DNA from 4 places in the Rhizobium sp. A22-96 genome. Region 1 is predicted to be linked to each of the others. Evidence: predicted binding sites of a transcription regulator. Region 1 holds the regulator's gene; each other region holds the start of a gene.

Evidence for each region. Region 1 encodes LexA, which represses DNA repair genes until DNA is damaged. Its sites were predicted from a motif close to TGTTCNNNNTGTGTTCNG; they were not measured.
Region 2: ACQZ6F_RS19520 (helicase-related protein) is a predicted target of LexA. The motif match lies at 4,844-4,861, and genes of this name have one in related genera.
Region 3: ACQZ6F_RS23875 (ATP-dependent helicase) is a predicted target of LexA. The motif match lies at 3,666-3,683, and genes of this name have one in related genera.
Region 4: ACQZ6F_RS08065 (ATP-dependent helicase) is a predicted target of LexA. The motif match lies at 2,537-2,554, and genes of this name have one in related genera.

What each region holds. Positions count from the first base shown of each region.
Region 1 covers NZ_JBNWDQ010000003.1:900,420-908,273, forward strand. The annotation lists gene ACQZ6F_RS17205 (ComEC/Rec2 family competence protein) at 359-2,572, shown strand; gene lexA (transcriptional repressor LexA) at 2,553-3,275, opposite strand; gene ACQZ6F_RS17215 (VOC family protein) at 3,671-4,558, shown strand; gene kdsA (3-deoxy-8-phosphooctulonate synthase) at 4,555-5,394, shown strand; gene eno (phosphopyruvate hydratase) at 5,544-6,818, shown strand; gene ACQZ6F_RS17230 (FtsB family cell division protein) at 7,053-7,364, shown strand; gene pdhA (pyruvate dehydrogenase (acetyl-transferring) E1 component subunit alpha) at 7,522-7,854, shown strand, end outside.
Region 2 covers NZ_JBNWDQ010000004.1:248,972-256,825, reverse strand. The annotation lists gene ACQZ6F_RS19535 (CarD family transcriptional regulator) at 1-95, opposite strand, end outside; gene fdxA (ferredoxin FdxA) at 494-832, opposite strand; gene ACQZ6F_RS19525 (RNA-binding S4 domain-containing protein) at 1,040-1,444, opposite strand; gene ACQZ6F_RS19520 (helicase-related protein) at 1,448-4,603, opposite strand; gene ACQZ6F_RS19515 (DUF3309 family protein) at 5,872-6,027, shown strand; gene ACQZ6F_RS19510 (YMGG-like glycine zipper-containing protein) at 6,072-6,329, shown strand; gene ACQZ6F_RS19505 (hypothetical protein) at 6,475-6,648, shown strand; gene phbB (acetoacetyl-CoA reductase) at 6,695-7,420, opposite strand; gene ACQZ6F_RS19495 (acetyl-CoA C-acetyltransferase) at 7,520-7,854, opposite strand, start outside.
Region 3 covers NZ_JBNWDQ010000005.1:476,247-484,100, reverse strand. The annotation lists gene secD (protein translocase subunit SecD) at 1-2,532, shown strand, start outside; gene ACQZ6F_RS23880 (SMP-30/gluconolactonase/LRE family protein) at 2,607-3,482, opposite strand; gene ACQZ6F_RS23875 (ATP-dependent helicase) at 3,758-5,827, shown strand; gene mmsB (3-hydroxyisobutyrate dehydrogenase) at 5,824-6,711, opposite strand; gene ACQZ6F_RS23865 (enoyl-CoA hydratase/isomerase family protein) at 6,734-7,792, opposite strand; gene ACQZ6F_RS23860 (GMC family oxidoreductase) at 7,832-7,854, opposite strand, start outside.
Region 4 covers NZ_JBNWDQ010000002.1:322,014-329,867, reverse strand. The annotation lists gene ACQZ6F_RS08070 (type I restriction endonuclease) at 1-17, shown strand, start outside; gene ACQZ6F_RS08065 (ATP-dependent helicase) at 19-2,484, opposite strand; gene ACQZ6F_RS08060 (efflux RND transporter periplasmic adaptor subunit) at 2,845-4,011, shown strand; gene ACQZ6F_RS08055 (efflux RND transporter permease subunit) at 4,008-7,163, shown strand; gene ACQZ6F_RS08050 (flagellin N-terminal helical domain-containing protein) at 7,412-7,854, shown strand, end outside.

The sequences.
Region 1 (7,854 bases):
TTCCGGTAAATAGCGCAAATCGGTGACAGATTTGTCGATTTCGGTTGAAATCACCTGATGGTGACGGCAAAAATCGCGCGAAAGCTGTAGTTTTGCGTGGGGCAGGCGCTCAATGCCTAATTTAGAGGCACCGGAACAGCAGGAAGATGGCCGGGACCTTGTTCTGCCTTCGCAGCATCGCCACGCTATTGCCTCATTCGCCCCTCGTGCGAAGACTGGACGACGTCAACGAACGCAAGATCAGGCGCGCCTGTTCGCACAGCTCTACCTGGCCCTCGGTCATGGCCGAGCTGCCATAGGAAGACTGATCGAAGAGGAAGCGGCGCATGGTCGCGCCATCCTGTTCGCACCAATCTATATGGGGCTGGGCTCGATATTTTGGTTCAAGGTCGATAGCGATCCGCCTTCGCAAGCGGTCCTGGTGGCACTGCTGCTTTTGACGGGTGCCTTTCTGTTTAAGCGTGATGCGGGCCGTCTGTTCCGACATGCCCTCTTTGCCGGCATGCTGATGAGTCTGGGCGTGGCTCTGGCGCAATGGGAAAGCTGGCGGGCATCGACAGTGATGCTCGATTCGGCAGTGACGACAACCGTTACTGGTCGGGTCGAAAGGCGTGAATCCTATGACAACGGCCGTTGGAGATATGTCGTCAAAGTCGATGGAACGGAAAAGCCGGCCATTCGAAGAGCGCCGGAACGCGTCACTATCTTCGTCCGAAAACAGGCAGAGCCATTCAACCTGGGTGATCGGATCCAGGGCAGGGCGCGGTTAACCCCGCCGGCAGGCCCGGCCTTGCCGCGCCTCAACGATTTCGCATTCAGCTCCTATTTCAATGGAATTGGCGCGAACGGCTTCGCCTACGGCACCCCGGAATTATTGTCACCAGATGGTGATATCACAAAAGAGTCGTTGCTCGATCAGGCGGATATCTGGCTCGCCGGCCTGCGTAACAGCATAGGCGACAGGATCAGGAGAACCTTGCCAGGTGACACCGGTGCGTTTGCAGCCGCGCTTGTCACCGATGAGAGACGAGCGATTTCAGATGAAACGACCGAGGCGCTGCGAACCGCAGGCCTGACGCATATCATCGCCATTTCAGGCTTGAACATGGCGCTATCGGCGGGCATTTTCTATATCGGCCTGCGTTATCTCTTCAGTCTGTTTCCTGGTGTCGCGCAGGCCTGGCCAACCAAGAAGGTGGCCGCGTTTGGTGCGCTGCTCACCGTGACAGCCTATTACCTCATTTCCGGTTTCGGCGTGTCTGCAGAACGCGCCTTCATCATGATGGCGATCATGCTGGTTGCCGTGCTCTTCGACCGGCCATCGATCAGCCTGCGAAATGTAGCGCTTTCGGCAATCGTGATCCTCATTCTGTCTCCATCGCAAGTGCTGGGGCCGAGTTTCCAGATGTCCTATGCCGCGACGCTGGCGCTGGTGTCGGGCTATACGCTGTGGAAGCGGCGGCAGCATCGCGAAAGCATATTTTCGCGCTCCAGGCTCCTCAGCCCGCTGCTCTTCGTCTCTCGTTTTTTCGGCGGCGTGTTGTCGACATCCTTCGTCGGCGGTGCTTCGACGGCGATTTTCTCGATCGAGCATTTTCACCGACTGGCGACATACGGGCTTGCCGCAAATCTCGCCGCCATGCCGATCGTCTCGTTCATTGTCATGCCGTTCGGTATGATGGCCATGTTGCTGATGCCGCTTGGCCTTGATGCGCCATTCTGGAAAGTCACCGGTGAGGGACTGGAACTGGTCATCCTGATCGCCAAGACCGTGGCGGGCTGGGGAGGCGATATCACCTTTGGCCGTCAAGCGGGCTGGCTCATGCCGACTTTCATAGCCGGCTTCCTGATCATGACCATGTTGCGGACCCGCCTGCGCCATGTCGGGCTGCTGCTGTTGCTCTCAGCGATCGGTGCAGCAACATTCAGTTCCGGCGTGCCGAAGCCGGATCTGATGATTTCCGAAGATGGCGCTCTGGTCGCGTTGCGACAGGACTACATCTTGGCAACGAACCGCGAAAGACCGCAGGCTTTTATCTTCGAGCAATGGCAGAAGGCGCTGGTGGCAGCAGAACACCAACCGCCAACCATTCTTCCGGCCGACAGCCGGCTCCCTCATGTCAGCAAAGCAGATCGCCGCCGGCGGTTAAGCACGGAGGAACAAAACGCAGTGCGCAAGGCAATGGAGGAAGCGCTCGATCAGACGATGCAGGGAAGCTTTGCCTGCCAGAAGGGTGCATGGTGTGTCGCAATGCTTGAAAACGGCGCAATGCTCGTCACCATCGAGGACGCAGCCTATCTACCGCCTGCTTGCGATACCGCAAATATCGTCGTTACGCCGATAAAACTGCGTCTCGATCGCTGCCGCTCCGGAGCAATGCTTTTCACCGGCGCTACATTGAGGCGAACCGGCTCGGTCGAAATGAATTTCGACTCGGACACGCCTATCATCTCCACAGCTTTCGACAATCCGCAACGCCCATGGATGCGGCACCGAACCTATGATTGGCGCACCGGAACCTATGGTGTGCCAATCCGTTCTGCGTCACCAGTCAATGATAGCGGCGAATGAGGCCGACAAGCTTGCCCTGGACCTTGACGCGATCCGGCCCGAATATGCGTGTTTCATATGCCGGATTGGCGGCTTCTAGAGCGATGGAAGCGCCCTTGCGGCGAAACCGCTTCAACGTTGCTTCTTCGTCATCCACAAGGGCGACAACAATGTCACCGGGATTGGCAGTCGTCGAATTGCGGATGATGACGGTATCGCCGTCAAAAATGCCGGCATCGATCATCGAATCGCCCCGCACTTCCAAGGCATAATGTTCGCCCGAACCGAGCATATCGGCGGGAACGGTTATTTCATGGGTATTGTTCTGGATGGCCGAGATCGGAACGCCGGCTGCGATGCGGCCCATGACGGGCACCGACACCGAACTGTTCTGGTCGTCATTGGCCACCTTTGGGGGAGCAGGCGGCGCGACCGGCTGTGGCTTGCCAAGACTGCCTTCGATGACGCTCGGTGAAAAGCCGCGGCGCGGCTGCAGGCTGGGATTGTAGGCATCCGGCAGCTTGATGACTTCGAGCGCTCTTGCCCGGTTCGGCAGGCGACGGATGAAGCCTCGCTCTTCCAAAGCCGTGATCAAACGGTGAATGCCGGACTTGGATGCAAGATCCAATGCGTCCTTCATTTCATCGAAAGATGGTGGAACGCCGGACTCCTTCATCCGTTCGTGAATGAAGAGAAGCAGTTCCTGCTGCTTGCGCGTCAACATCGTCTTGGAACCCCAGAATCAAGAGAAACGTCGTGAAACAAATCCAGAACGGACACTATATGTTCCATATGTGTTCCGCAAGTACTTAAATTTCGGTAAAGCTTTGCCCTGTCAGTTAGATATTTAAAATTATCGAATGGATCGTGGCGCGGCGGCGAATGGTTATATCGGTGCTAACATAACGATAAATATGGGAAAACGCCGCTGGATGCGCAGACGGAGTGGTTTTGAGTTTAAGTCACCTATCTGAAGCATGGCTGAAATCTAGCTTGTACCGAGAAGGTTCGGCTGCTGTCGAGAAACAGTCATTGTCCAGCATCATCGCTGCGCTGCTTTGGCCTTGAATTGGACCGTGGATCGGCGCAAACCTGCCGCAGCAGAAAATCGGAGACGCCATGACTTCGTTGCCGCATCCGCTGGATCATCTTGTGTTGCCGACGGTCAATATCGCATCGGCGCGTGAACGCCTTGGCAGGCTTGGCTTTACGGTGGCTCCGGATGCGCGCCATCCCTTTGGCACCGAGAACGCATGCGTCTTCTTTGCCGACAAGACCTATCTGGAGCCCCTCGGGGTCACATCTCTGGAGCAGTGTGAAAAGAGCATCGAGGACGGCAATGTCTTCGTCGCTCGTGATCAGGCCTATCGGTTTCGAATGGGTGAAGACGGGTTCTCCGGAGTGGTTTTCGGCACGAACGACGCTGTCGCTGACGACGAACGTTTCAAGGCCGGCATGATCTCCGCCGGACGGATGCTGGATTTTTCGAGGCCGATGAAGATGCCGGATGGCACGGAAACCCAGGCGGGTTTCCGTCTTGCCTTTGCCGCCGATCTGCGTGCGCCCGATTTCCTGGCCTTCTGCTGCCAGCGCATCAATCCGTCGCCCGCCGATCGCAGCGTGCTGGAGCGCCATGAAAATGCTGTCACCGGCATTGCGCGGGTGGCGATATCGACGACCAAACCCGCCGCGTACCGCTCGTTTTTCGAGGAGATCATAGGTGACCCCAGGATATCCGAGCATTCCTTCGGGCTGACAATCCGGGCTGCCAATGCCGACATCGATCTCCTGACGCCGGAAGGCATGGAGGCGTTTTACGATTTGCGGGTCGGCAAGGACGATCCGGGGCTTCGAGCCCGCGCAATCCTTTTCAAAACACGCGATCTTTCCGTGACATCGTCGCATTTCGCTGCTAACGGCGTCACCTACACGCGTAAGAACAATCGTATATTGGCAAAGCTGGCGCCCGCAGCGGGCGCTCTTTTCGCCTTCGAGGAGATAGCATGAGCACGAATTCGGAAGTGATCGTCGGCGAGGGAGCGTCCAAGGTTCTGTTTTCCAACACTGCCAAGCTGTCGCTGATCGCCGGCCCCTGCCAGATGGAGAGCCGCGAGCATGCCTTCATGGTGGCCGGCGTGCTGAAGGAACTCTGCGACAAGCTCGGCATCGGCCTTGTCTATAAATCCTCCTATGACAAGGCGAACCGCACCTCGCTCTCCGGCAAGCGCGGTATCGGCATCGAGAAGGGATTGGAAATTTTTGCCGATCTCAAGAAGGAATATGGCTTTCCGGTGCTGACCGATATTCACACCGAGGAACAATGCGCCGTTGTCGCCAAGACGGTTGATATCCTGCAGATCCCGGCCTTCCTTTCGCGCCAGACCGACCTGCTGGTCGCCGCCGCCAAGACCGGCCGCGTCGTCAACGTCAAGAAGGGCCAGTTCCTGGCGCCCTGGGACATGAAGAACGTCCTTGCCAAGCTGAATGAAAGCGGCAACCCGAATATCCTCCTCTGCGAGCGTGGCGCCTCCTTCGGTTATAACACGCTCGTCTCGGACATGCGCTCGCTGCCGATCATGGCGGCAATGGGTGCGCCTGTCATTTTCGATGCCACCCACTCCGTGCAGCAGCCGGGCGGGCAGGGCGGCTCGACTGGCGGCGATCGCCGATTCGTAGAGACGCTGGCGCGCGCCGCAGTTGCCGTTGGCGTTGCCGGCGTCTTCGTCGAGACGCACGAAGATCCGGACAATGCGCCCTCGGACGGCCCGAACATGGTCTATCTGAAGGATATGCCAAGGCTTCTGGAGAAGCTTCTGGCCTTCGACGCCATCGCCAAGGCCTGAGAAATCACAGGCATTCAACAGGCTGACATGATTTTGCGTTACGGGGCCTGAAGGAGTGTCAAATCGGGAGGCGGAGCGGCATTGTAATTTCCGCGTCTTCGATTAAGACCATTTCAATCGATTTATAAACCAGCGAGCAGGAAGCTATCATGACCGCAATCACCGACATTATCGCCCGCGAGATTCTCGACAGCCGTGGCAATCCCACCGTCGAAGTCGATGTCTACCTCGAAGACGGCAGCATGGGCCGCGCGGCGGTTCCGTCGGGTGCGTCTACCGGTGCGCACGAAGCCGTCGAGCTTCGCGATGGCGGCACGCGCTACCATGGCAAGGGTGTTGAGAAGGCTGTCGAGGCCGTCAATTCGGAAATCTTCGACGCGATCGGCGGCATGGACGCTGAAAACCAGATCCAGCTCGACGACATCATGATCGAGCTTGACGGTACGCCGAACAAGTCCCGCATTGGCGCCAACGCCATCCTCGGCGTATCGCTCGCCGTCGCCAAGGCCGCAGCCCAGAGCGCCAACCTGCCGCTCTACCGTTATGTCGGCGGCGCTCATGCCCGCTTGCTGCCGGTTCCGATGATGAACATCATCAACGGCGGCGCTCATGCCGACAACCCGATCGATTTCCAGGAATTCATGATCCTGCCAATCGGCGCCGAAACGTTCCGCGATGCCGTGCGCATGGGCTCGGAAGTTTTCCACGTCCTCAAGAAGGAACTGGCCTCCCAGGGCCACAACACCAATGTCGGTGACGAAGGCGGCTTTGCACCGGGCCTGTCGAGCGCTCCTGCTGCCCTCGATTTCATCATGAAGTCGATCGAAAAGGCTGGCTACAAGCCTGGCGAAGAAATTGCGCTTGGCCTCGATTGCGCCTCGACCGAGTTCTTCAAGGACGGCAAGTACGTGCTGGAAGGCGAAGGCCGCACGCTGGAATCCGGCGCGATGGCTGAATACCTCGCGGAACTCGCCGCCAAGTACCCGATTGTCTCGATCGAAGACGGCATGGCTGAAGACGACTGGGAAGGCTGGAAGACGCTCACCGACCTGATCGGCAAGAAGACGCAGCTCGTCGGCGACGACCTGTTCGTCACCAACTCCGCTCGCCTGCGCGATGGCATCCGCATGGGCGTCGCCAACTCGATCCTCGTCAAGGTCAACCAGATCGGTTCGCTGACCGAAACCCTCGACGCCGTCGAAACTGCGCACAAGGCCAACTACACAGCCGTCATGTCGCACCGCTCTGGCGAAACCGAAGACTCCACGATCGCCGATCTCGCGGTTGCCACCAACTGCGGTCAGATCAAGACCGGCTCGCTGTCGCGCTCCGACCGTCTTGCCAAGTACAACCAGCTGATCCGCATCGAAGAAGGTCTCGGCCCACAGGCAAAATATGCCGGCCGCTCCATTCTTCGCGCCTGATACTCGGGCAGCGTGATCCCCGGGGATCTACGCCTTCGTCATCCAGGAGATCGAACCGCGCCTTCGGGCGCGGTTTTTTGTTGCGGGGGCAGTTAGAGTCAACGGACGGTTAATCTCTCGCGGCTAGAGTCGCTCTAGGTGTTTGATTTGACGTGATCTTATCCGCAGCCACAATGCTATCGTCGCATGGGTCTGAGGCTAGCGATCTCCAGCGATAGAGCGTTTCGAGCGAGTATGTGGACAAAGTATCATAAGAAGAGAAAGTTCGGCCGTTTCGTTCTTCCCGCTGTTACTGTGGCCTTCGTCAGCTATTTCGGCTATCATTGTGTCCATGGTGACTACGGCCTGAAGGCCACGGAGGTTTTCGAGCAGCGCCGTATCGATCGCAGCAAGGAACTCGCTGATCTCGTCGCCAAGCGTGAGCACCTTGAAAAGGAAGTCGCTCTGCTGAGCGATGGCTCCCTGGACAAGGATATGCTGGACCAATATGCGCGCTATCAGCTGACCTATTCCAAGGCGAACGAGATCGTCATCTTCAATAAATAGCCACAATTAACCGAATTTCGGTTAATTGCATTTTTGCAAATAATATCAGTTACTTGCAAAGAATATGAGCCATGCAATTATAGCATTGCTGTGGCGAACAATCTTGCCTATGTTACGCCTCACCACAAAACGAGGCTACTCACACAGGGAGGGTTGAATGGCGCCGCGAAAGAACGCGACCGTTTCCAGCCGTAAAACAGCATCCAGGCCTGCCAAGGAAACCAATGGCGGTCCGATCGCGGAATTCGACCGTGATGCGGAGCTTAAGGCTTATCGTGAGATGCTTCTGATCCGCCGCTTTGAAGAGAAGGCCGGTCAGCTTTACGGCATGGGCTTCATCGGCGGTTTCTGTCACCTCTATATCGGCCAGGAAGCTGTCGTCGTCGGCATGCAGATGGTCTTGAAGGATGGTGATCAGGTCATCACCGGTTATCGCGATCACGGGCACATGCTGGCAACCGGTATGGAAGCACGCGGCGTGATGGCCGAG
Region 2 (7,854 bases), on a different contig from region 1:
GTGATCGTTCCGACGCCATGGGCCGGATAAACGATCGCTTCACCAGTCTTGAAGCCGTGCCGTGCTGCTGAAGGTTTTTTCTGCTGGGTCGTCATTCTTTTCAAAAACTCCCTGTTACGCGCCCGGTTGGGCCGGGGGCCGGGTCAGTCAGGCCCGGATGAGACGGAAGCACCGTCGGGGTAGCGTCATCCTGGTCCAGCCAGACTTATGCAAAAAGAAACCCACCCATCGCGATTTCAGCCCCGACAACACAAAACGTTGATATGTCAAGGAAACCGCGTACGGATTGGTGATTTGCTTTCGTGATGGTTTTAGGCACGCGAAATGCCGCTGTGGATCAGTATGAGGAACCTATCACAAAAATCTGAGGAAATCAATAATTTGCTTCACGCGCGCCAATGAGGCCCCGTTGACCGCTCGGCGGCCCCACGATAACGATTCGCTCCGTGCGATATCGACTACACCTTTCCAGGTGGCCTGTCACGGCCGTCGATCAATCGCCAGCGCCGGGATTTGTCGAGAAATACTTCTCGAGTTTACCCTGTTCGCCATCCATTTCCTTGGCTTCCGGCAGCGGATCCCGCTTCACGGTGATATTCGGCCAGATGGATGCATATTCGGCATTGAGCTTCAGCCACTTGTCGAGACCCGGCTCCGTATCGGGCTTGATGGCCTCGGCAGGACATTCGGGTTCGCAGACGCCGCAATCGATGCATTCGTCAGGATGAATGACGAGGAAATTCTCGCCCTCATAGAAGCAATCAACGGGGCAGACTTCCACGCAATCGGTATATTTGCAACGGATGCAATTGTCGGTCACGACATATGTCATGAAGCACTCCAGGAATGTCTCTAGCTTCCGCGGCTGCGCAACCTGGAACGTCGCACCCTTCCACGGTGCCGAACGAACAGACGAATGCGCCATACGCAAACGCGCCGTCCAGCTTGGTTACCGGCAGGTTGACCGTGAGGTATCGACTTTGTCCGCCAATTTCAAGGACAAACAATCTGGAAAACCGCCCGCGACGGGCAGAGTTTTCTAATCCTCGTCCGAGGTCAGCCGATCGATTGCACGCCGGTCACGTTTCGTCGGCCTGCCGCTGCCCGGCGCCCGCAACGCCTGCTCGAAAGCGGTGAGGCGTTTTGTCTCATCCGGCGGCGGGGTCAAATCCTCGTAAAGCAGCTTGGCTTCTTCGAAAGGCCCCCTGCGCTCGCCGGGGGAGCGCACGACGAGGATCACATCGCGCCGCTCGAGAGAAAGCTCTATCCGGTCTCCGACCTTGATGCCGTGGCTCGGCTGCGAGACCCGCTCGCCATTCACCCGCACGCTGCCATTCTGCACATAGACTTGCGCCAGCGAGCGGGATTTCACCATGCGGGCAAAGAAGAGCCATTTGTCGATGCGCTGGCGCGAACCGGAAAATGGCTGCTTCTCGTCCTTCATGGCCTACTTCTTCATCTGCTCCTTGAGAGCAGCCAGCTTTGCGAAAGGAGAATCCGGATCGATCGGCTTTTCCTTGCGTGGCGGCTTCGCCTCGAAACGCAGCGGCTGCGGCGCGCCGCGATTGTTCCGGTCGTTCCGATTGTTGCGGTCATTGCGGTCGCCACGTTCCTGCCGGTCGTTGCGTTCGCCACGGCCGCCTTGATTCTGCGGACGGCCACCTTCGCGATTATTGCCGCGCGGTCCCTTGTCGCCGGCGCCACGGGCATCGCGCCCGTCACGACGACCTTCGCGATTGCCCTCGCCGCTTGCCTGCTGCTGATCGCCATTGCGACGATTGCCATTCTGGGCACGGCCTTCGCCCTGCTGTCCGCGGCGATCGCCGTGGCCACGGCCGCCTTGGCGCTGCTGCTGATCGCTGCGACCGCCAAGACGCCAGAGCAGAACCGGCTTCGGCTCCACAGCTTCGACGGCTTCAGCTGCAACAGCTTCCGTTTCGCCAACCTCGGCAGTTGCCTCGGTAACCGGCTCGGCCGATACAGCGGCAACCGGAGCAGTTTCCTGCGCGACGGCTTCGGTTTCCTTGGCCGGTTCTTCGCCGGCAGAGGAGTCTGCGTCGTCGTGATCGGCCTTTTCCGCGGTGGCATCCGCAGCCGGCGCTGCCGGTGCCGCTAGTGCATCCTGCTGCGCAAGATGGGCAACGGCTTCTTCAGCCTTCACGGCATCGGCACGATAGCCGAGACCCTTGAGGATCTCTTCCATGTCTTCCAGCGTGGCGCCGAGGATGGAGAGCATCGCCGTCGTCGTGGTGAAGCGGCGGCCGTCATAGGCACCTTCAGGGCGCGAGGCCTGGCCGGGCTTCCACTGCAGCAGCGGACGGATGAGGTCCGCCAGTCGCTCAAGAATATCGATACGCACGGCGCGCTTGCCGAGGAAGCGGAAGCCGGCGAGCTTGTAGAACGTGCGCTCATAGCTCGGATCGGTGACAACGGACGTGCGTCCAGCGGCCAGCACGGGAATGAGATCGCCGTAGCCGGGTTTGTCGAGGCCATCATTCTTCAATGCCCAGAGCAGGCTGATGAGTTCGGCCGGAGCCGGCTTCAACAGCGCGGGGACGAAAATATGATAGGCGCCGAAGCGAATGCCATAGCGGCGCATCGAGGCGCGCGCATCCTGATCCAGCGACTTCACCTCTTCGGTGACGTCGCGGCGGAACAGAACGCCCAGATTTTCGACCAGCTGAAAGGCCAGACCCTTGGCAAGGCCCTGCAGATCCTCGGCGCGCGACAGATCGTCGAGCGGCTTCAGGATGGTGCTGATATGATGATTGACGAAGCGCTCGATACGAGCCGCGACATGATCGCGCGCATTGCCCGACAACTGCTCGTCGGCAAGCAGGATGACGCGCGGCCGCATGATGTGGTCGCTGCCCGACAGACGCGCCACGGGATCGCCGAGCCAGCGCACCATACCATCGGCGCTGATCGCAAGATCGCTATTGCCGGCTGCATGCATGCGCGCAGCACGTGCCTCAAATTCCAGCGCAAGCGCCTTCAGCGAGGCTGCCTGGACAGCCTTGCCGTCCGGCCCCTCGGTTCCCGAGATAGGCGTGAACCGGAATCCGGTCAACTGTCCCACATGATGCCCCTCAACGAAGACATCCCCATTCACACTGATTTCAGCTTCCAGCATTGCATTCTCTCTCAGGCGCTTCATGAGCACAGATGTCCTGCGATCAACAAAGCGTTTCGTCAACCGTTCATGTAACGCATCGGACAATCGATCCTCGATTTCCCGCGTCTTTTCTTGCCAGTGTGTCGGATCGGCAAGCCAGCCGGGCCGATTCGACACATAGGTCCAAGTCCTTATCTGCGCGATTCGCGCCGAAAGCGTGTCGATCTCACCATCAGTCCGATCGGCGCGGTGCACCTGTTCGGCAAGGAAGTCCTCTTTCACCGTGCCATAGCGCACAAGATCGGAAAAGAGGGTGGCAATGAGATCGGCATGCTGGGCAGGCGTAATGCGCCGATAGTCTGGAAGCGCACAGGCTTCCCATAATTTTTCAACCCGAGCCGGGTTGTTGGCAAGATCGACAATCTCCAGATCGCGTGACAGATATTCCAACGCCTGCTGGTCTACCGCAGGCAGCGCCCGCGTCAAGCCCTGCACGCGTGGCGCGTCTTCAAGACTGGTGCGAAGCGCGGCGATCGAGGAGAAATCAAAGCCCTTGGTGCGCCACTGCAACACCTTGACCGTATCGAACTCATGGCCTTCGATCCGCCGCACCAGCTCGTCGTCGAACGGATCCACCTGGCCCGTCACGCCGAAGGTGCCATCCTTGAGGTGACGACCGGCGCGACCGGCAATCTGGCCGAGCTCTCCCGGATTGAGATTGCGGAACTGATAGCCGTCGAATTTGCGGTCCTGAGCAAAGGCGACATGATCGACATCGAGATTGAGACCCATGCCGATGGCATCGGTCGCGACCAGATATTCGACATCGCCAGCCTGATAGAGCGCGACCTGTGCATTGCGCGTGCGCGGGCTCAACGCACCGAGAACGACGGCGGCTCCGCCGCGCTGGCGGCGGATGAGCTCGGCAATCGCATAGACCTCGTCGGCCGAAAAGGCGACGATCGCCGTGCGCTGCGGCAGGCGCGTGATTTTCTTCTGACCGGCGTAGAAGAGATGCGAAAGCCTTGGCCGCTCGAGAACGGTAATGCCAGGCAGAAGTTGCTCGAGGATAGGCCGCATCGTGCCGGCCCCAAGCAGCAGCGTCTCGTCCCGGCCGCGCAGATGCAGGATCCGGTCCGTGAAAATATGGCCGCGCTCGAGATCGCCGGCCAATTGCACTTCATCGATGGCGACGAAGGAGGCGCGCGTCTCACGCGGCATCGCCTCGACGGTGCAGACCGAAAAACGGGCATTGGGCGGCGAAATCTTTTCCTCGCCCGTGACAAGCGCCACATGCTGCGCCCCGACCTTTTCGACGACGCGCGTATAGACCTCGCGCGCGAGCAGCCGCAACGGCAGGCCGATAACGCCGCTGCCGTGCGCCACCATACGCTCGATGGCATAATGGGTCTTGCCGGTATTGGTTGGTCCGAGCACAGCGGTTACGCCGCGTCCGCTCAGGATCATTGGCTGCGAGATGTGAGTCATAGGTCCGTGCATAAGCGAGAAACCACCGTCTTCCGATCAGCAAGCTTCTCCGGGAAGAAGGAAGAGATGACGACCATATGTGACAAAGGCAAGACCTGAATGAAAAAACAGCATCGCCAACGGTCGCTTTTACGATTTGCCGTTTCAACCAAAAGCTTCATTACCCCTACATCCCATACGAGTCCAAGCGATTCCGGAACAGCCTGAGAACGAATCGGCGACGAATCGCTGACTCTCATCGGTTCTCTGTATGTTCCCTACTACATATGGATTTGGAATCAAAGAATCCCACCAGATACTGAATCGTATTTTTCCTGCCTTTCCCACGCGAAAGAGAGTCAAGCAGTGAATCCGCAGCAGGCGTCACGCCCGGTAATTTTATGGTTAATTATTTGTAAAGATTTTGCTTTTTTGAAGGCAACCAACGGCGCTTTGGAAATGGGGCAAAGCCTCAACGAATGAGAGAGGAATCGCTGGTTTCAACCGATTCCTCCTTCGTTCTTCACAACATATAGCGATTCAGGGCTAAAAATACTTCGGACTCGGAGGAGTTGAGGCGGTGAATCGAGCCCGAATCTGGGATTGCAGCGAGCATTCGCCGGGTTCAAACGGGTTCGATCGATAAAAACAATCAAAGGGTGTATTCATTAACACCTCGATCAAAGCCGGAACGAATCGGCGACGAATCGACGATTCATGCATGTATTTCATTTGTTCACGGCTACATATGGTGTTCGACCGTCGGCGCATCTCGATATGGAGAGCCGCACAGGACAGCAAAAAGTCCCGTCAGCTCTTCTGCATTAACGAATTGAGCCAACGAAACACCACTCCACCGCGATACGCCAACAGCATGGCCGCCGCTCGGAAGGGCTTCCCGCCATGCCTTGTGGCCGCGAAAATTAACCAAGGTCCAAATGCGGAACGAATCGCTGACGAATCGCCGACATCGGTTCTTTCCCGTTTCGTTCACCGCAACCTATTGTATTTTAAAGAAATTTTAACCATACGAATGGATCCCGATCATCGATATGTCAGCCGTATTGCGCTCTGGCGTTAACATTTCGCCGGTCATCAAAAGATCAGCTTCTCGTATTTTTATTTCTTAGCCGGAACAATTTTCGGCGAAACAAGTTTCTACGATCAGAAATACAAGGAACTCCGCTCGTTCGCATCGAACAGATTAAGGCGGAGTCGCTGGAGCATATATCCGGACGCTGCGACGCTGCCGGGGGATAATCCGGCGACGGACATGGAGGAGACACATAATGCTTGGTACGGTATTACTCGTGATACTGATTCTGCTGCTGGTCGGCGCGTTTCCGAGCTGGGGTTACAGCCGGTCTTGGGGCTACGGTCCGTCGGGCGGTCTCGGGCTTGTTCTCGTCATTGTCCTCATTCTGCTATTGATGGGGCGGATCTGATCCGCAGATGATTACTGAAAACCTCACAACACCAGGGAGCTAACATCATGAAGAAGATCATCGTCGCGATTGCCCTCGTCGGCGCGCTGGCGTCTTGCACATCCACCGAAAAAGGCACCGCAATCGGCGCCGGTACCGGTGCTCTGATCGGCGGCGTTGCCACGCACAGCTGGGGTGGCGCAGCAGTCGGCGCAGTCGCCGGCGGCCTGGTCGGCAACCTCATCGGTCGCTCGGAAGATCGTCGCGGCTACTGCATCTATCGCGACCGCTACGGCAATCGCTATGAGGCTCGTTGCCGCTAACACCGATGTCTCATGACCGATCGACCTAGCGGTCGGTCATGGCCTTCAGGTCCTGCGCGCCGGACGATAGTTTCGGAGAGACAACAGTCTTCTCGCAGCCAAAGGCTGCGGGAAGAAAGCAGTGTTTTGAGAAAGGAACGGCATCTTGGCCGCAATCATCGCAAGCATTGCAGCCCTCGTGCTCGTCGGCACCACCTTTTACGCGCTCGTCTACGCGGCAAGATCGCGCTTCAGGCAAAAGCGGCGAATAAGAGTGGAAGCCGTCATCCTGGAATTCAAGCCACGACAACGGCAATCGGCCAATTCAAGCCACGGATGATTGCCGGGCTGACCCGGCAATCCCCAACATCAACAGGACGCTTGGCTCAGGCGAAAAACTGGCCGCCATTGGCCGATATTGTCGACCCCGTGATGAAACCGGCATCGTCGCCGGCGAGGAAGACCGCGATGCGGGCGATTTCCTCCGGCTCGCCGAGGCGTCCGACCGGAATTTGCGGAATAATCCGCTCGTTCAGCACCTTTTCCGGCACCGCCAGCACCATTTCCGTACCGATATAGCCGGGGCAAATGGCGTTGACCGTGATGTTCTTGGCAGCCCCTTCCTGTGCAAGCGCCTTGGTGAAACCGAGGTCTCCGGCCTTGGCGGCGGAATAGTTTGCCTGCCCCATCTGCCCCTTCTGACCGTTGATCGAAGAGATGTTGACGACACGGCCGAAGCTGCGGTCGCGCATGCCCTGCCAGACATGATGCGTCATGTTGAACAGGCCGGTCAGATTGGTGTTGATGACCTCGTGCCATTGCTGCGGCGTCATCTTGTGGAACATGGCGTCGCGGGTAATGCCGGCATTGTTGATCAGGACGTCGACATGGCCGAGATCATGCTCGACCTTGGCGATGCCCTTGCCGCAAGCCTCGTAGTCGGTCACATCCCATTTGTAGACGGCGATGCCGGTGACCTCATGGAAAGCGCGCGCCTTTTCCTCATTGCCGGCATAAGTCGCCGCCACCTTGTAACCAGCATTGCGAAACGCCATCGAAATGGCCGCTCCGATGCCGCGCGTACCCCCGGTTACCAATGCCACTCTGCTCATGTGCCACTCCCCTTTGTTGCTACGGAGGCGGGACGACCGATCGTCAGGTCGCCCGCTCCGCCTTCATCACTTCTTCTGGAAAACCCTGCTCAAGACGCGTCAGAGCGCCTCGAGGCACATGGCAACGCCCATGCCGCCGCCGATGCACAGCGTCGCCAGACCCTTGCGGGCGCCGCGGCGCTTCATTTCGAACAGCAGCGTGTTGAGGATACGCGCGCCGGAAGCGCCGATCGGATGGCCGATGGCGATCGCACCGCCATTGACGTTGACGATCGACGTATCCCAGCCGAGGTCCTTGTTGACGGCGCATGCCTGGGCGGCGAAGGCTTCATTGGCCTCGACGAGATCGAGATCGCTTACCGACCAGCCTGCCTTTTCCAATGCCTTGCGGGACGCCGGGATCGGGCCGGTACCCATGATCTGCGGATCGACGC
Region 3 (7,854 bases), on a different contig from region 1:
CTCTACTCGGTGATCATCGTGCTTGGCTTTCTCATCGCCTTGCCGAACGTCCTTCCGCAGTCCGCTCTCAGCAAAGTCCCAAACTGGCTACCGCATAGCCAGGTACCCCTCGGCCTCGACCTTCGCGGCGGCTCCTATCTCGTCCTCGAAGTCGACGAGAAGGACCTGACCAACGGTCGGCTGCAATCGCTGCAGCAGGACTCGCGCCGCGTTCTGCGCGACAAGAACATCCAGACCCGCTCGATCGTGCGCAACGGCAACCAGGTCGTCGTTACGCTGACCGATCCCACACAGAGCGGCGATGCGGTGACGCAGCTGCAGACGCTTGCCAACACGGTCACCTCAGGCCTCTCCGCCGGGCAGTCCGACCTGACGATCGCCCCGAACGGCGGCACGATCACCATGTCCTTCTCGCAGGCCGGCATCGCCAGCAATGTCGATTCCGCCGTCCAGCAGAGCCTTGAAGTCATCCGCAAGCGCGTCGACCAGGTGGGCGTTGCCGAACCGACGATCCAGCGTGTTGGCCCGAACCGCGTTCTCGTGCAGCTTCCGGGCGCTCAGGATCCCTCGCGTCTACGCGAGCTTCTCGGCTCGACTGCGAAGATGTCCTTCCACCTGCTTGCCGACAATGCCGACCCGAACAATCCCGGTCCCGGCGTCACCATCCTCAAGGATGAGCAGGGCAACAGCTATCCGGTTCTCGACCGTATCGAACTGTCCGGCGACCGTCTGACCGACGCCCGCGTCAGCTTCGACCCGAACACGCATGAGCCGCTCGTCACCTTCCGCTTCGACAGCGCCGGCGCCAACCGCTTTGCGGAAATCACCCGCGAAAATGTCGGCAAGCCTTTCGCCATCGTGCTCGACAACAAGGTGCTGAGCGCGCCGAATATCCGCGAGCCGATCACCGGTGGTTCGGGCCAGATTTCCGGCAACTTCACCGCCGACAGTGCCACCACGCTTGCAGCCCTGCTGCGCGCGGGTGCGCTTCCGGCCAAGCTGACGGTCATCGAAGAACGCACCGTCGGCGCCGACCTCGGCGCCGATGCGATCCAGAAGGGCATCTATAGCGGCCTGGTCGGCTTCGTCCTGGTTGCCGCCTTCATCTTCGTGCTCTACGGCACCTGGGGGATCCTCGCGAATGTGGCACTGCTCATTCACACGGTCCTGACCTTCTCGGCCCTGACGCTGGTCGGCGCCACGCTGACGCTGCCCGGTATCGCCGGCATCGTGCTTGGTATCGGCCTTGCGGTTGATGCCAACGTTCTCATCAACGAGCGTATCCGCGAAGAAACCCGCAAGGGTCGCGGCGCCTTCGCCGCGATCGATAATGGCTTCAAGAAGGCGTATTCGACGATTATCGACGGCAACATGACGGCCCTGATCGCGGCCGCCATCCTGTTCTACTTCGGCTCCGGCCCGGTTCGCGGTTTTGCCGTGACCATGGGTCTCGGCCTCATTATCTCGATGTTCACCTCCGTCGCCTTCGTGCGTGTCGTGATGATCGCCATCACCCGTCGCCGCAAGTTCAAGGTGATCAACATCAGGCCGCTGATCCCCTTCAGCCCCTATGACAAGCACATCCAGTTCATGAAGGCCCGCTTCTTTGGCATCACCGTTTCGGCGATCCTGTCGCTCGCCTCGGTCGTGCTGTTTTTCCATCCAGGCCTCAACTACGGTGTCGATTTCCGCGGCGGCATCCAGATGTCGGTCAAGACCAAGGACGCGGCCGATTTGTCGACCTTCCGCGAGGGTCTGAACACGCTCGGCCTCGGCGAAATTGCGCTGCAGTCCTTCGGCGATAACAACAGCCTTCTCGTCCGTGCCCAGCGCCAGGACGGCGGCGAAGAGGCGCAGACTGCCGCGGTGACCAAGCTCAAGGCGGAAATCGTCAAGATCGACCCGACCGCGACCATCGAAGGCACCGACGTCATCGGACCGAAGGTCTCGGGCGAGCTTGCCTGGGCCGGCATCCTGTCGGTCGTGATCGCCAGCCTGGCGATGCTGGTCTACATCTGGGTCCGGTTCGAATGGCCGTTTGCGGTCGGCGCCATCGTCACGCTGGTACTCGACGTCACCAAGGCGATAGGCTTCTTCGCGATCACCGGCCTCGATTTCAACCTGACCGCCATCGCCGCGATCCTAACACTTGTGGGATATTCGGTAAACGACAAGGTCGTGGTCTATGACCGCATGCGTGAAAACATGCGGCTCTACAAATCGATGCCGCTGCGCGAGATCATCGATAGGTCGATCAACGAGACCCTGGCGCGAAGCCTTTATACCAACGCCACCGCCTTCCTGGCGCTGGTGCCGATGGCGATCTGGGGCGGTAGCGCCGTCTCCAGCTTCGCGATCCCGATGGTGTTCGGCATACTTGTCGCCGGCGCCTCGTCGATCTTCATCGCAGCACCGATCCTGCTCTTCCTCGGCGACTGGCGCCGTCGCCATGCCAAGCCCGCTGCCAACGATGCGGCACCGGCCGACGGCAAGTCGACCAAGGGCAACAAGCAGATCCCTGCTGCCGAATAAGCTCTGAATGGATTGAAAAAGGATATGCCCGGTCGCCGGGCATGTCCGCCAACTACCTGAGAAATGGGGCCGTTCTACGAAATGGACGGCATATGCAGCGGCAGCCCCGGACGCGGCGCCGTTATCTTTTCAACGACACCATTTTCCTGCTCGCTGGCGAGCAAATGCTTGCCATCGACGGTGAAGGCGATATTGCCCGGCCGCGTGCCGTTCGTGCGGATATGGCCCGCCATTTTACCGTCTGCATCGACAAGCGAAATCTCGCCCAGCCCATACATGGCGCAATAGAGTGTGCCGCTGCGATCGAAGGCAAGACCGGACGGTCCGCGCAGTACGTTTATGGCAGGCGATGTCATCGACTGGGCAAAAAGCTCCTGCCGGCCGCCGATGATCTGGCGGTGGATTTTTCCGGTTAGCGTCTCGCTGTAGTAAAGCAGTCCGTCGGCATCGAAAGCCAGGCCGCTTGCAAGCAGCAGCCCCGCGGCCAGGACCCTGATGACCCTGCCCTCGGCAGGATCGATCTGATAGACACAGCCATTATAGGCCGCCTTGAAGAAATCGGGATGAATATGGCCGCCTTCGAGCAAGTCGTCGAGACGGATGCCGGAATCGGTCATATAAAGCAGGCCGTCAGGCCCGAAGGCGAGAGCATTGGGATGAAGGAACGGACCATCGGCGCTGCCTTCGATCACCTGCAGCACACGTCCCTGCGGCGACACGCGCACAAGGGAATTCTCCGGACCGTCGGCGACCCAGAAGCATCCGTCTCCGTCGATCGCAATCCCGGTCGGGCTCCCACCGATCCGGCAAATTTCCTGATAAGCGCCGCTTGTGTCGAAAAGTTTCAGACAGCGACGGCTCGCATCCATCTCCACGAGCGCAAAGCGCCCGTCCGACAAAGCCACCAATCCGCTAGGCAGACGCAGCCCAGTGGCAATCGTTTCGTTCATGTTCTGAAGCCTTCATTCTACGCACTACGCGAATCCCCAAAAACTCAAATTGCCGCGCCAAAATGATACATAAGCACGAAGAAAGTCATTTTCGAGCCGGCCTCTGGCGAATCCGGATAAGATTATTGCGCGAAAGGTCACATCTGCGTGCAGATCGGCCAAGCTTGACACGCTTGAGCGATTCGGAACATCCATAGAACGTCCGGATCATTTCGCCCATGCGATTCGTCGCGGATTGCGCCTGGCGCCCTTCATCCGACGCATCGGGAGAGTTCATGACCGCCGCCTATCTGGAAAAGCTGAACCCGGAGCAGCGACTTGCAGTCGAGCACGGCACGACGACGGGCAACGGCCATGTCGCCGGACCGTTACTCGTCATTGCCGGGGCCGGTTCGGGCAAGACGAATACGCTTGCCCATCGCGTCGCGCATCTGATCGTCAAGGGCGCCGATCCACGCCGCATCCTGCTGATGACCTTCTCACGCCGCGCCGCTGCCGAAATGGGCCGCCGTGTCGAACGGATATGTCGCGAAGTGCTCGGCACCAATGCGGGCGTCACTGCCGATGCCCTTGCCTGGAGCGGCACGTTCCATGGCATCGGCGCGCGGCTTCTGCGGGATTATGCCGAGCAGATCGGTCTCGACCCGGCCTTCACCATCCATGACCGCGAAGACAGCGCCGACCTGCTGAACCTCGCGCGCCACGATCTCGGATTTTCCAAGCTGGAAAGCCGATTTCCGACCAAGGCGACATGCCTTTCCATCTATTCTCGGTCGGTCAATTCGGAAGCGCCGCTTGCCGAGATGCTGCGCGACTTCTTTCCGTGGTGCGCCACCTGGGAGCCACAGCTGCGCGATCTCTTCGCCGCCTATGTCGAAGCCAAGCAGGCACAGAATGTGCTCGATTACGACGACTTGCTGCTCTACTGGGCGCATATGCTGCAGGAGCCGCTGATCGCCGAGGACATTGGCAGCCGTTTCGACCATGTGCTCGTCGACGAATATCAGGACACCAACCGGCTGCAATCGTCGATCCTGCTGGCCCTGAAACCGGACGGCCATGGGCTGACCGTCGTCGGTGACGATGCGCAGTCGATCTATTCCTTCCGTGCGGCGACGGTACGCAACATTCTCGATTTCCCGCAAGCCTTCACGCCCGCCGCCGACATCGTGACGCTCGATCGGAACTACCGCTCGACGCAGCCGATCCTTGCCGCCGCCAATGCCGTGATCGACCTTGCATCGGAGCGCTTCACCAAGAACCTGCGCACCGAACGCCAAAGCGTCGAGCGTCCCCGGCTGGTAACGGTGCGCGACGAAAGTGATCAGGCTCGTTTTGTCGCCGATCAGGTGCTGGAAAATCGCGAGGGCGGCGCCAGGCTGAAGCAGCAGGCGGTATTGTTTCGTACCTCAAGTCACAGCGGACCGCTGGAAGTGGAGCTCACCCGTCGCAACATTCCATTCGTCAAATTCGGCGGGCTGAAATTTCTCGACAGCGCCCATGTCAAGGACATGCTGGCGGCTCTGCGCTTCGCCCAGAACCCGCGCGACCGGGTGGCGGGTTTCCGGCTGATGCAGCTCTTGCCTGGCGTCGGCCCCTCCACAGCGCAACGCGTGCTCGACCAGATCGGCGAAGCGGCAAGCCCGATCACGGCGCTCACCGAGCTTCCACCCCCACCCCGCACCGGAGACGACTGGAGTGCATTCGTGGAGACGATGCGCGAGGTCAAAAGCGGCAAGGCGGGATGGCCGGCGGAAATCGGGCTGGTGCGGCAATGGTACGAGCCGCATCTGGAGCGTGCACATGAGGATGCGGCGACACGCCAGGCGGACCTTGTCCAGCTCGAGCAGATTGCCGCAGGCTACGGCTCGCGCGAACGCTTCCTCACCGAACTGACGCTCGATCCACCTGACGCCACCAGCGACCAGGCCGGCGTGCCTTTGCTCGACGAGGACTATCTGATCCTGTCGACTATCCATTCGGCCAAGGGTCAGGAATGGACGAAGGTCTTCATCCTCAATGCCGTCGACGGCTGCATCCCCGCCGATCTCGCTGTCGGATCATCGGCTGAGATCGAGGAGGAGCGGCGGCTGCTTTATGTTGCCATGACGCGAGCAAAGGACAATCTCGATCTCGTCATCCCGCAGCGCTTCTTCGTCCACGGCCAGCATGCGCAAGGCGACAAGCATGTCTTCGCCTCGCGCACGCGCTTCATCCCAGCGACCTTGTTGCAATTCTTCGAAGTCTGCGGCTGGCCTCAGGCAAAGGCAGAGAGTCCCGCCGCCATTCGGGCGCGGCAGGTGCGTGTCGATGTGGGCGCACGCATGCGGGGCATGTGGCGCTAGCTTCGATTAGCTTCCCGAAACATCTCGATGATGGCGGAGAAATCGCGGCCGCCATTGCCGAGTTTCTCGAACAGCCCGAAAAGCTGCGCTGCCTCCGCACCCAAAGGTGTCGACGCGCCGCTGGACAAAGCCGCCTCCTGCGACAGGCGGAGATCCTTCAGCATCAATGCCGCCGAGAAACCGGGCTTATAGTCGTTGTTGGCCGGCGAGGTCGGCACGGGTCCCGGCACCGGGCAATAGGTGTTGATCGACCAGCACTGACCGGACGAGGTGGAAGCGACATCGAACAAGGCCTGATGCGAGAGTCCGAGCTTTTCGCCGAGCACGAAGGCCTCGCAGACACCGATCATCGAAATGCCGAGGATCATGTTGTTGCAGATCTTCGCCGCCTGCCCTGCGCCGGCATCGCCGCAATGGACGATCTTGCGGCCCATCACCTCGAGCAACGGCTTGGCCGCCGCAAAACTCTCTGGCGAACCGCCCGCCATGAAGGTCAGCGTGCCCGCCGCCGCGCCACCTGTGCCGCCCGAGACCGGCGCGTCGAGCGATAGGCAACCAACTTGCCCTGCCATGACGTGAGCCGTGCGGGCACTATCGACATCGATGGTGGAGCTGTCGATCAGCAGCGTCCCCTTCGGCACGGAGCGCAGGATATCCGTCCAGACGGTGAGGACATGCTGGCCCTTGGGCAGCATGGTGACGACCACTTCGGCCTCCGCCAAGGCTTCCGTCAGCACGTTCGCCGCTTTGATGCCCGCCGCCTCGGCGGCCTTGAGCATGTCATGCGAGAGATCGTAACCGATGACGGCGTGGCCGGCCTTGACCAGATTGGCGGCCATCGGCCCACCCATATTGCCGAGGCCGATGAATGCGATCCGTGTCATGATTTTCTCCTCCCATGATCCATTATGCTGCGAAAAGCGGCGGTTGCGCCGGCACGAAGAAGCGATCGATACTCTCCATAGTCACCTCCGTAAGGCTGGCCGGTGACCATTTCGGGTTGCGGTCCTTGTCGATGACAGCGGCGCGCACGCCTTCGTAGAAATCAGGATTATACAATATGCCCATGCAGGCGCCGAGTTCACGATCGAGGCATTCGGCAAGATTTGCGCTCGCACGGCCGGCGCGCAGCAGCCGCAGCGTCAGCTTGAGGCTGGTCGGCGAGCGGCTGGCGATCACGCCGGCGGTTTCGGCGGCGAATTCTCCTGGCTCCCGGCCCAGCGCCTGTAGAATGCCCTCAACCGTATCCCCGGCGAAGGCGCGATCGATCAGGTCGCGGTTGACTGCGAGACGGCTCTCACCGGCATGCGTTGCCACAGTTTTGATCAGGGCATGCACGTCCTGAACCGAGGCTGAGGCCGGCAGCGTCGCGATGGCGTCCACCAACGTGGGCAGTGCAGAGGATGCAACGCAATGATCGGCGAATCCCGCGTGTAGGGCATCAGCCGCATCGATAGCAAGGCCCGCCAGCCCCATCCAGGTACCGGCCTCGCCCGGTGCGCGTGGCAGGAGCCAGGTGGCGCCGACATCAGGGAAATAGCCAATACCGGTTTCCGGCATGGCGAGGCGCGTGCGCTCGGTCACGACGCGATGGCTGCCATGCGCCGAGAGGCCGACGCCGCCGCCCATGGTGATACCGTCCATAAGCACGACATAGGGTTTGGGATAGCGTGAAATGGCATGGTTGAGCCGGAACTCCTCGCGCCAGAAGGTTTCGGCCTCGTCCGAGCCATCCTTGCCGCTCTGGTGCAGCAGGCGGATATCGCCTCCCGCACAGAGGCCGCGCTCACCCTCGCCTTTGACGATGACACTGGCAATCGCGGGATCGGCGGCGAAATCCTCTAGGGCCAAGGCTACGGCCCGCACCATCCGCAGCGTCAGGCTGTTCAGCGCCTTCGGCCTGTTAAGGCTGATGATGCCCGCGGAACCTCGCCGCTCGATGATCACCTCGTCCGTGCCGCTCATGCAAATCTCCTCCTCTTGCTCTCCTCTATCAATAGGCGCTCAGCGGTTGTCGGCAAGGATCA
Region 4 (7,854 bases), on a different contig from region 1:
CGTACGTTGCTTCTTGATTCACACCCTCTCCACAAACCCATCCAGCACTCTTTTCTGCCCCGCCCGATCGAACTCGATTGTCAGCTTGTTGCCTTCGATCCCTGACACATTGCCGTTGCCGAACTTGATGTGGAAGACACGGTCGCCGACCATGAACTTCGAAGGTTCGGCGGAGGTGGATTTGGCCACCAGTTCGCCGTCGATGGTGCGGGTCTTCGGGCCGCTTTCGCCATAGCCGATGCGTTCGACGGCGTGGCCGGAGCGAGAGCCCCAGTTGTCGCGGGTGGCGTCGGTCTTGTTGGCCTGGGCGCGTTTCCAGCCTGGGGTCGAGTAGGAGTTGGCGAAGGGTTCGGCCTTGTCGAAGCGCGACTGGCCGTAGCCGCCACGGCCGTAACCGCCGTAGGATTGCTCGACTTCGGCGACTTCGACATGGGTGATCGGCAGTTCGTCCAGGAAGCGGGAAGGGATGGTCGACTGCCATAGGCCGTGGATGCGGCGGTTGGAGACGAACCAGATGTGGCAGCGGCGCTTGGCGCGGGTGAGGCCGACATAGGCGAGGCGTCGCTCTTCCTCCAGACCGGCGCGGCCGCTTTCGTCCAGCGAGCGCTGGTGCGGGAAAAGGCCTTCTTCCCAGCCGGGTAGGAAAACGGTTTCGAATTCCAGGCCCTTGGCTGAGTGCAGCGTCATGATCGAGACGGCATCGAGATTTTCGTTCTGCTCGACATCCATGACCAGCGCGACATGCTCCAGGAACCCGCGCATGGATTCGAAGCTGTCCATCGAGCGGATGAGTTCCTTCAGGTTTTCCAGCCGTCCGGGCGCTTCCGCCGATTTGTCGTTTTTCCACATGTCCGTATAGCCGGACTCTTCGAGGATCTGCTCGGCAAGGTCGGTATGCGGGGTATTTTCGAGCAGGCCCTGCCAGCGGCGGAAGGACTGCACGACGTCGAATAGCGCCTTGCGCGGCTTCGGCTTCATCTCGTCGGTCTCGATGATGTCGGCTGCTGCCGCCAGCATCGGGATGTTGCGAGCGCGGGCATAATCATGCAGTGCGCGTATGGTGGTGTCGCCAAGGCCGCGCTTCGGCGTGTTGACGATGCGCTCGAAGGCGAGGTCGTCGGCCGGCTGGCAGACCAGGCGGAAATAGGCCATGGCGTCGCGGATTTCGAGACGCTCATAGAAGCGGGGGCCGCCGACGACGCGGTAGTTGAGGCCGAGCGTGACGAAACGATCTTCGAATTCACGCATCTGGAAGGAGGCGCGCACCAGGATCGCCATATCGTTCAGTTTGTGCTGATTGCGCTGAAGCTGCTCGATCTCTTCGCCGATGGCGCGGGCTTCTTCCTCGGAATCCCAGGAGGCGTGCACCTGCACCTTGATATCTTCGGGATCGGAACGGTCGGTAAACAGCGTCTTGCCGAGCCGGCCTTCATTATGGGAAATCAGATGTGCCGCAGCGCCGAGAATATGCTCGGTGGAGCGATAGTTGCGCTCGAGCTTGATCACCTTGGCGCCGGGAAAATCCTTCTCGAAGCGAAGGATATTGTCCACTTCCGCACCGCGCCAGCCATAGATCGACTGGTCGTCATCACCCACGCAGCAGACATTCTGCAACTCGCCCTTCGGCCGCTGCGCCAGGAGACGCAGCCACATATATTGCGCCGTGTTGGTATCCTGATACTCGTCGACGAGGATATAGCGGAAGCGTTGGTGATAATCCTTCAGCACATCCGGATTCTGCCGGAACATGTTGATCGGATGCAGCAAAAGGTCGCCGAAGTCACAAGCATTCAGCGTCTTCAGGCGGTTCTGGTAGGCGGCGTAGAGTTCGCGGCCCTTACCATCGGCAAAGGCGCGGGCATCGCCCTCCGGAATCTCGGCCGGGCTGAGGCCTTTGTTCTTCCAGGTGTCGATCATGCCGGCGAATTGCTTGGCCGGCCAGCGCTTGTCGTCGATGCCCTCTGCCTGGATCAACTGCTTGATCAGGCGGGTAACGTCGTCGGTATCGAGAATGGTGAAGCTGGAGGTCAGGCCCACAAGTTCGGCATGGCGGCGCAGCAGCTTGACGCCGATCGAGTGGAAGGTGCCGAGCCAGGGCATGCCTTCGACCGCCCCGCCGACGAGCAGGGCGACGCGTTCCTTCATCTCGCGGGCCGCCTTGTTGGTGAAGGTGACCGCGAGGATCTGGCTGGGGAAGGCGCGGTTGGTGGAGAGGATATGGGCGATGCGGGTCGTCAGCACGCGCGTCTTGCCGGTACCTGCACCAGCAAGCACCAGAACGGGGCCGTCGAGCGTTTCCACCGCTTCGGCCTGCTCCGGGTTGAGGCCCGACAGATAGTCCGGCCGGCGATGGCTGTCGCGCGCCGCCATGGCACGGGCCGCAATGCCGCCGCCGATGCTGCCGGTATCCGGCGCAACGCGGCGCGGCGCCAGGTGCTCCGGCTCCTCGTCAAAGAAGGGAATGTCGTCATGTCCGATGGTCATGCGGCCCAATGTAATGATTCTACCCTGAAAGGCAAAAGAAACGGGCCCAAAATAGAACAAAAAGTGCACATTCACAGGGAGAAAGCAGTGAGGGAGACGCTATTTCAGTGTCCGAAAGGCGACGTTGGGCTACGAATGAAACGCCTCGTTGTCCGCGCAAAGATTACAACTTCGTCATAATCGGCAGCAAAGCTTGCTGCATATGTATAAAAAAACGATATTGCAGCAAATCGGGCACAATCGTGCGTTATACCACCGCCGACCCGAACTTGGCCTCAGTAAGTGCGCTTGGCGAAATGAGGCCATATTGAACTGACGACGCGATTTCATCGCCTCTGACACAAAGAGCCGGAGACGTACATGACCGCCTGGAAGCAACTTTCCTTGTGTTTTTTCTTATTGCTGGCAGGTCTTGCCGCCGCCGTGGCTTTTGTGCCGGGCGCAGCCAACCTGTTGCGGGGGGCTGGTGTTCCCGAGGCTGCTGTGGCGGTCCTTGCGCCCGGCAAGAACAACAGTGGCGGGAAGCAGGCGGATGCGGCCAATAACGCAGGGCGGCGTGGGAAGAATGTGCCGTTGGTGGTCACCGAGCCAGTGGTGGGCGCCATCGTCAATGATCGGCTGAGCGCGATCGGCACGGGCGATGCCATCCGTTCCGTGGTCGTCATGCCGCAGGCAGCCGGCACAATCCGGGAAATCCTCATCAAATCCGGCGACCGCGTGACACAGGGGCAGGTGCTGGCGCGCCTCGACGATGATGAGCAGATCATTGCCCGCGGCCAGGCGGAAGTGGCGCTGAAGAGCGCCTCCGAGAAATCCCAGCTTTATCGCAATATCAAATCCAGCGTCTCGCGAATGGATGTTTTCGATGCCGAGATCGTCGAGCAGGGGGCGAAGCTTGCGCTGCAATCGGCGGAGCTGGCGCTGAAGCGCCGCGACGTTGTTGCGCCGATCGACGGCATCGTCGGCATCGTGCCCGTTGTCGTCGGTGATAACGTGACGACGGCCACCAGCATCGTGATGCTGGACGATCGCTCCGAGATCCTGGTGGACTACTGGGTGCCGGAGCGTTTCGCCAACACCGTCAAGGTCGATCAGCCTGTCGAGGCGACATCGGTTGCGCTGCCGGGGCGCGTCTTCACAGGCGCGGTCGAGGCGGTAGACAATCGCGTCGACGGTGCCAGCCGGACCCTGCGTATTCGCGCGCGCATCGACAATGCCGCCGATGAGCTGCGTGCAGGCATGTCCTTCAACGTCGGCATGCGCTTTGCCGGCGATACCTATCCGTCCGTCGATCCGCTTGCCGTGCAATGGGATGGGGAGGGCGCCCATGTCTGGCGCGTTGCCAACGGCAAGTCGTCGAAGGTGCGGGTCAGCATCGTGCAACGCAATCCCGATGCCGTCCTGGTCAAGGGTGATCTTCGCGATGGTGATCCCATCGTCATCGAGGGGCTGCAGCGGGTGACCGAGGGCGGCGACGTGCGTTTTGCGCGCGATCTCGCCCAGGCCACGGAGGTCATCACGCAATGACCGGCCACAATGATGATGTGACCGAAGCCGGCGTGAGCCACGGCAAGCAGTCATTCACGGCAATCTTCGTGCGCCGGCCGATCCTGGCGCTGGTCTTCAATACGCTGCTTGTCGTTGCCGGCCTTGCCGCCTATTTCGGCGTCGAAGTGCGCGAATTGCCTGACGTCGACCGTCCCGTCGTCACGGTCAGAACCATGTTCGACGGCGCGTCACCGCAGACGATCGACCAGGAGCTGACCAAGGTCATCGAAGGTGCGGTTGCACGCGTCAGTGGGTTGAAATCGGTCTCCTCCAGCTCCTCCTTCGGGCAGAGCAGGGTGACGCTGGAGTTTTCCGATGCCACGGATCTTTCCGTCGCGGCCAACGACGTGCGCGATGCGATCGGCCGTATCACCGAGCAATTGCCAGATCAGGCCGATGCACCGCAGATTGTCAAAGCGGATTCGGATTCGCAGCCGATCATGCGCCTTGCCGTCACCTCCAATACGCTGACGATGGATGACCTGACCCAGCTCGTCGACAAGGAGATCACCGACCGGCTGGCTTCGGTAGAAGGCGTTGCCGATGTCGAGCTTTACGGCGATCAGGAGAAGGTCTTCCGCATCGATGTCGATCAGGCAGCGCTGGCCGGGCGAGGCCTGACGATCGGCGATCTGACGACGGCGCTTGCGACTGCGGCCCTCGATGTGCCGGCGGGATCGCTGAAGAGTGCGCGCCAGGATATCGTCGTGCGTGCCACCGCTGCGCTACAGACGCCGGAGGAATTTGCGCGGCTGATTATTAAAGACCGTGTGCGGCTCTCGGATGTCGCCACCGTGACGCTCGGTCCGCGCGACGGGACGACCGCCCTGCGCTCCAACGGCGTGCAGGGTGTTGGCTTGGGTATCATTCGTCAGGCGCAGTCGAATACGCTGAATATTTCCGAGGGCGTAAAGGCCGTCGTTGCACAGCTGGCGAAGACGCTTCCGGAGGGAACGCGCATTGCCATCACCAGTGATGACGCCGTGTTCATTCAGGGGGCGATCCACGAGGTCGTGCTGGCGCTCATCCTGTCGGCTCTGATCGTCACTGTTGTTATCTACCTCTTCCTGCGCGACTGGCGGGCAACGCTGATCCCGGTCGTCACCATGCCGGTGGCGCTGACGGGCACGCTTGCCGCGCTCTACATGGTCGGCTTCTCGATCAACATTCTGACGCTCCTGGCTATCGTGCTCGCCACCGGCCTCGTGGTCGACGACGCCATCGTCGTGCTTGAGAATATCGTGCGCCGAAGGTCCGAGAAGATCGGGCCGCGGGCGGCCGCGGTGCTTGGCACACGCGAAGTGTTCTTCGCCGTCATCGCGACGACTGCGACGCTTGCCGCGGTTTTCATTCCGCTGTCGTTCCTGCCGGGGCAAGTAGGCGGCCTGTTCCGCGAGTTCGGTTTCGTGCTCGCCTTCTCGGTCGGCCTGTCGTCCATCGTCGCATTGACGCTTTGCCCGATGCTTGCCTCGCGGATGCTGACCAAGGAGATGCGCGAGGATCACGGCATGCTTGGCCGTTTCGGCGAACTCTTCGCCAGTGTCTATCGTCGCACGCTGCGGGCCTGTCTCCATGGGCCGCTTGTGGTCATCGTCTTCTGTGCGCTGTTCTCGGCTGCCGCCGTCCTGGCATTCATGAATGTCAAAAGCGAACTGACGCCCACGGAGGATCGGGCCATGGTCATGCTGCGGCTGACAACGCCGCAGGGGGCCGGTCTCGATTATACGAAGGATCAGCTGCAGCGCGTCGAGGAGCGGCTGCAGCCGCTGATGGATAGCGGCGATATCCGCAACATCTATGCAATCTCCGGCATGAACAGCCAGAAGAACAGTGGCTTCATGGTGCTGACGCTGGCGCCGTGGAGCGAACGCCATCGCACGCAGCAGGACATCGTTTCCGACATCAATCGCGCCATGGCCAATGTGCCGGCTCTTCGCGGCAACGTCGTCCAGGCAAACAGCCTGCGCATCCGCGGCGCCGGCAGCGGCGTGCAGATGGCGCTCATCGGCAACAATCACGAGGCGCTGACGGAATCGGCACTGAAGCTGGTGCAGGCGCTTGACGCGACGGGACAGTTCGACACGCCACGGCTCAATAACGAGCCGACGCAGGCTCAGGTCTCGGTCGCTATCGACCGCGAGCGCGCCTCCGATCTCGGGGTCGACATAGCCGGCCTTTCGGTGGCGTTGCAGTCGCTGCTTGAAGGTCGCTCTGTGGTCGATGTCTTCGTGGCGGGTGAATCCTATCCGGTGCTGCTCACCTCGACGATGCGTCCGATCGATGATCCCACGGATCTAGAAAACGTCTTCCTGAAAACGGGCGATGGCAAGATCGTGCCGATGTTGGTGATCGCATCGTTGAAGGAGAATGCCGTTGCGCCGCAGTTGACCCGCGAGCAGCAGCTGGCCTCGGTTGCAATCACCGCCGGCCTCAAGAACGGCATGTCGCTTGGACAAGCCGTGGAAGAGGTAACGCGGATCGCGACGCCGCTATTGCCGCCCGGCGCGCGGCTGATGCCGCTGGCCGAAGCAGCGACGCTGGAGGAGAATTCCAGCGGCATGGCGCTGACCTTCGGCTTTGCCATCGTCATCATCTTCCTCGTGCTGGCTGCGCAGTTTGAAAGCGTGCTGTCGTCGCTGATCATCATGTCCACGGTGCCGCTGGGCCTTGCCTGCGCGGTCTTCGCTCTGGTCATCACAGGTTCCAGCCTCAACATTTACAGCCAGATCGGACTGGTGCTGCTCGTCGGCGTGATGGCGAAGAACGGTATCCTGATTGTCGAATTCGCCAACCAGCTCCGCGACAAGGGCGAGGGTGTGCGCGATGCGATCGAGAAGGCCTGTGCGCTACGTCTGCGCCCCGTCATGATGACCATGATCGCGACCATCCTCGGCGGCGTGCCGCTGGTATTTGCCGAGGGAGCCGGTGCGGAGGCGCGCGTAGCGCTCGGCTGGGTGATCGTCGGCGGGCTAGGTTTTGCGACATTGGTGACGCTCTACATCACGCCTGTCGCCTACCTCCTCATTGCCCGCTTTGCGAAGCCACAGATGCATGAAGAGCAGCGCTTGCATGATGAGATGTCGGATGCCGTACTTCGTTCGAAGCTTGCCAATCTGAGGGCCGCGGAATGAAGGCGGCACGGATGAGTTGCTTTCTCTTCGTCCCACGCTCTCATTTATGGTAAATCATACGTTCCGATTAGCGGTTTATTAAGCGTGTTTGCTAATCATAGCGGCATGTAACCGCTGGAGTTCGGGTGTTGTTTTTGCCTGGCTCCTCGTCCGCCGATACTCTCGGCCCGCGTGCATGAGCGCCCGCGGCAAGGTTCCGATGTCTCCCAGTATTTGTTGCGTATTGTTGCGTCCGGAGTTCGTGTGCCGTGAGTATTTTTTCGACCTTCATCAGGGTCAGTCCCTCTGTGAATACAGCGCTGGAAGTGTTGAAAAACACCCAGGCAAAATTGACCAATGCGGAGCGGCAGATGTCGTCCGGACTGCGGGTGCAGACGGCCAATGACAACGCTACCTACTGGAAAATCTCGGTTTTGACGCATACCGACATCGGCGCGATCTCATCGGTGCAGGATGCACTCGGCCTTGCGGCGTCCACGGTCAATACCGCGTCCACGGGCGTCAGTAGCGCGATCGACGTCGTGACGCAGATCCGGACGAAGCTGGTCAGCGCCTACGAGACGAGCGTCGACCGGACCAAGCTCAACGATGAGATCACGCAGCTCAAGCAGCAGTTGCGCAATGTCGGGGAGTCAGCGACCTTCAACGGTGTCAACTGGACCGTGCTGCAGGATGGCACCGATCCGACGAA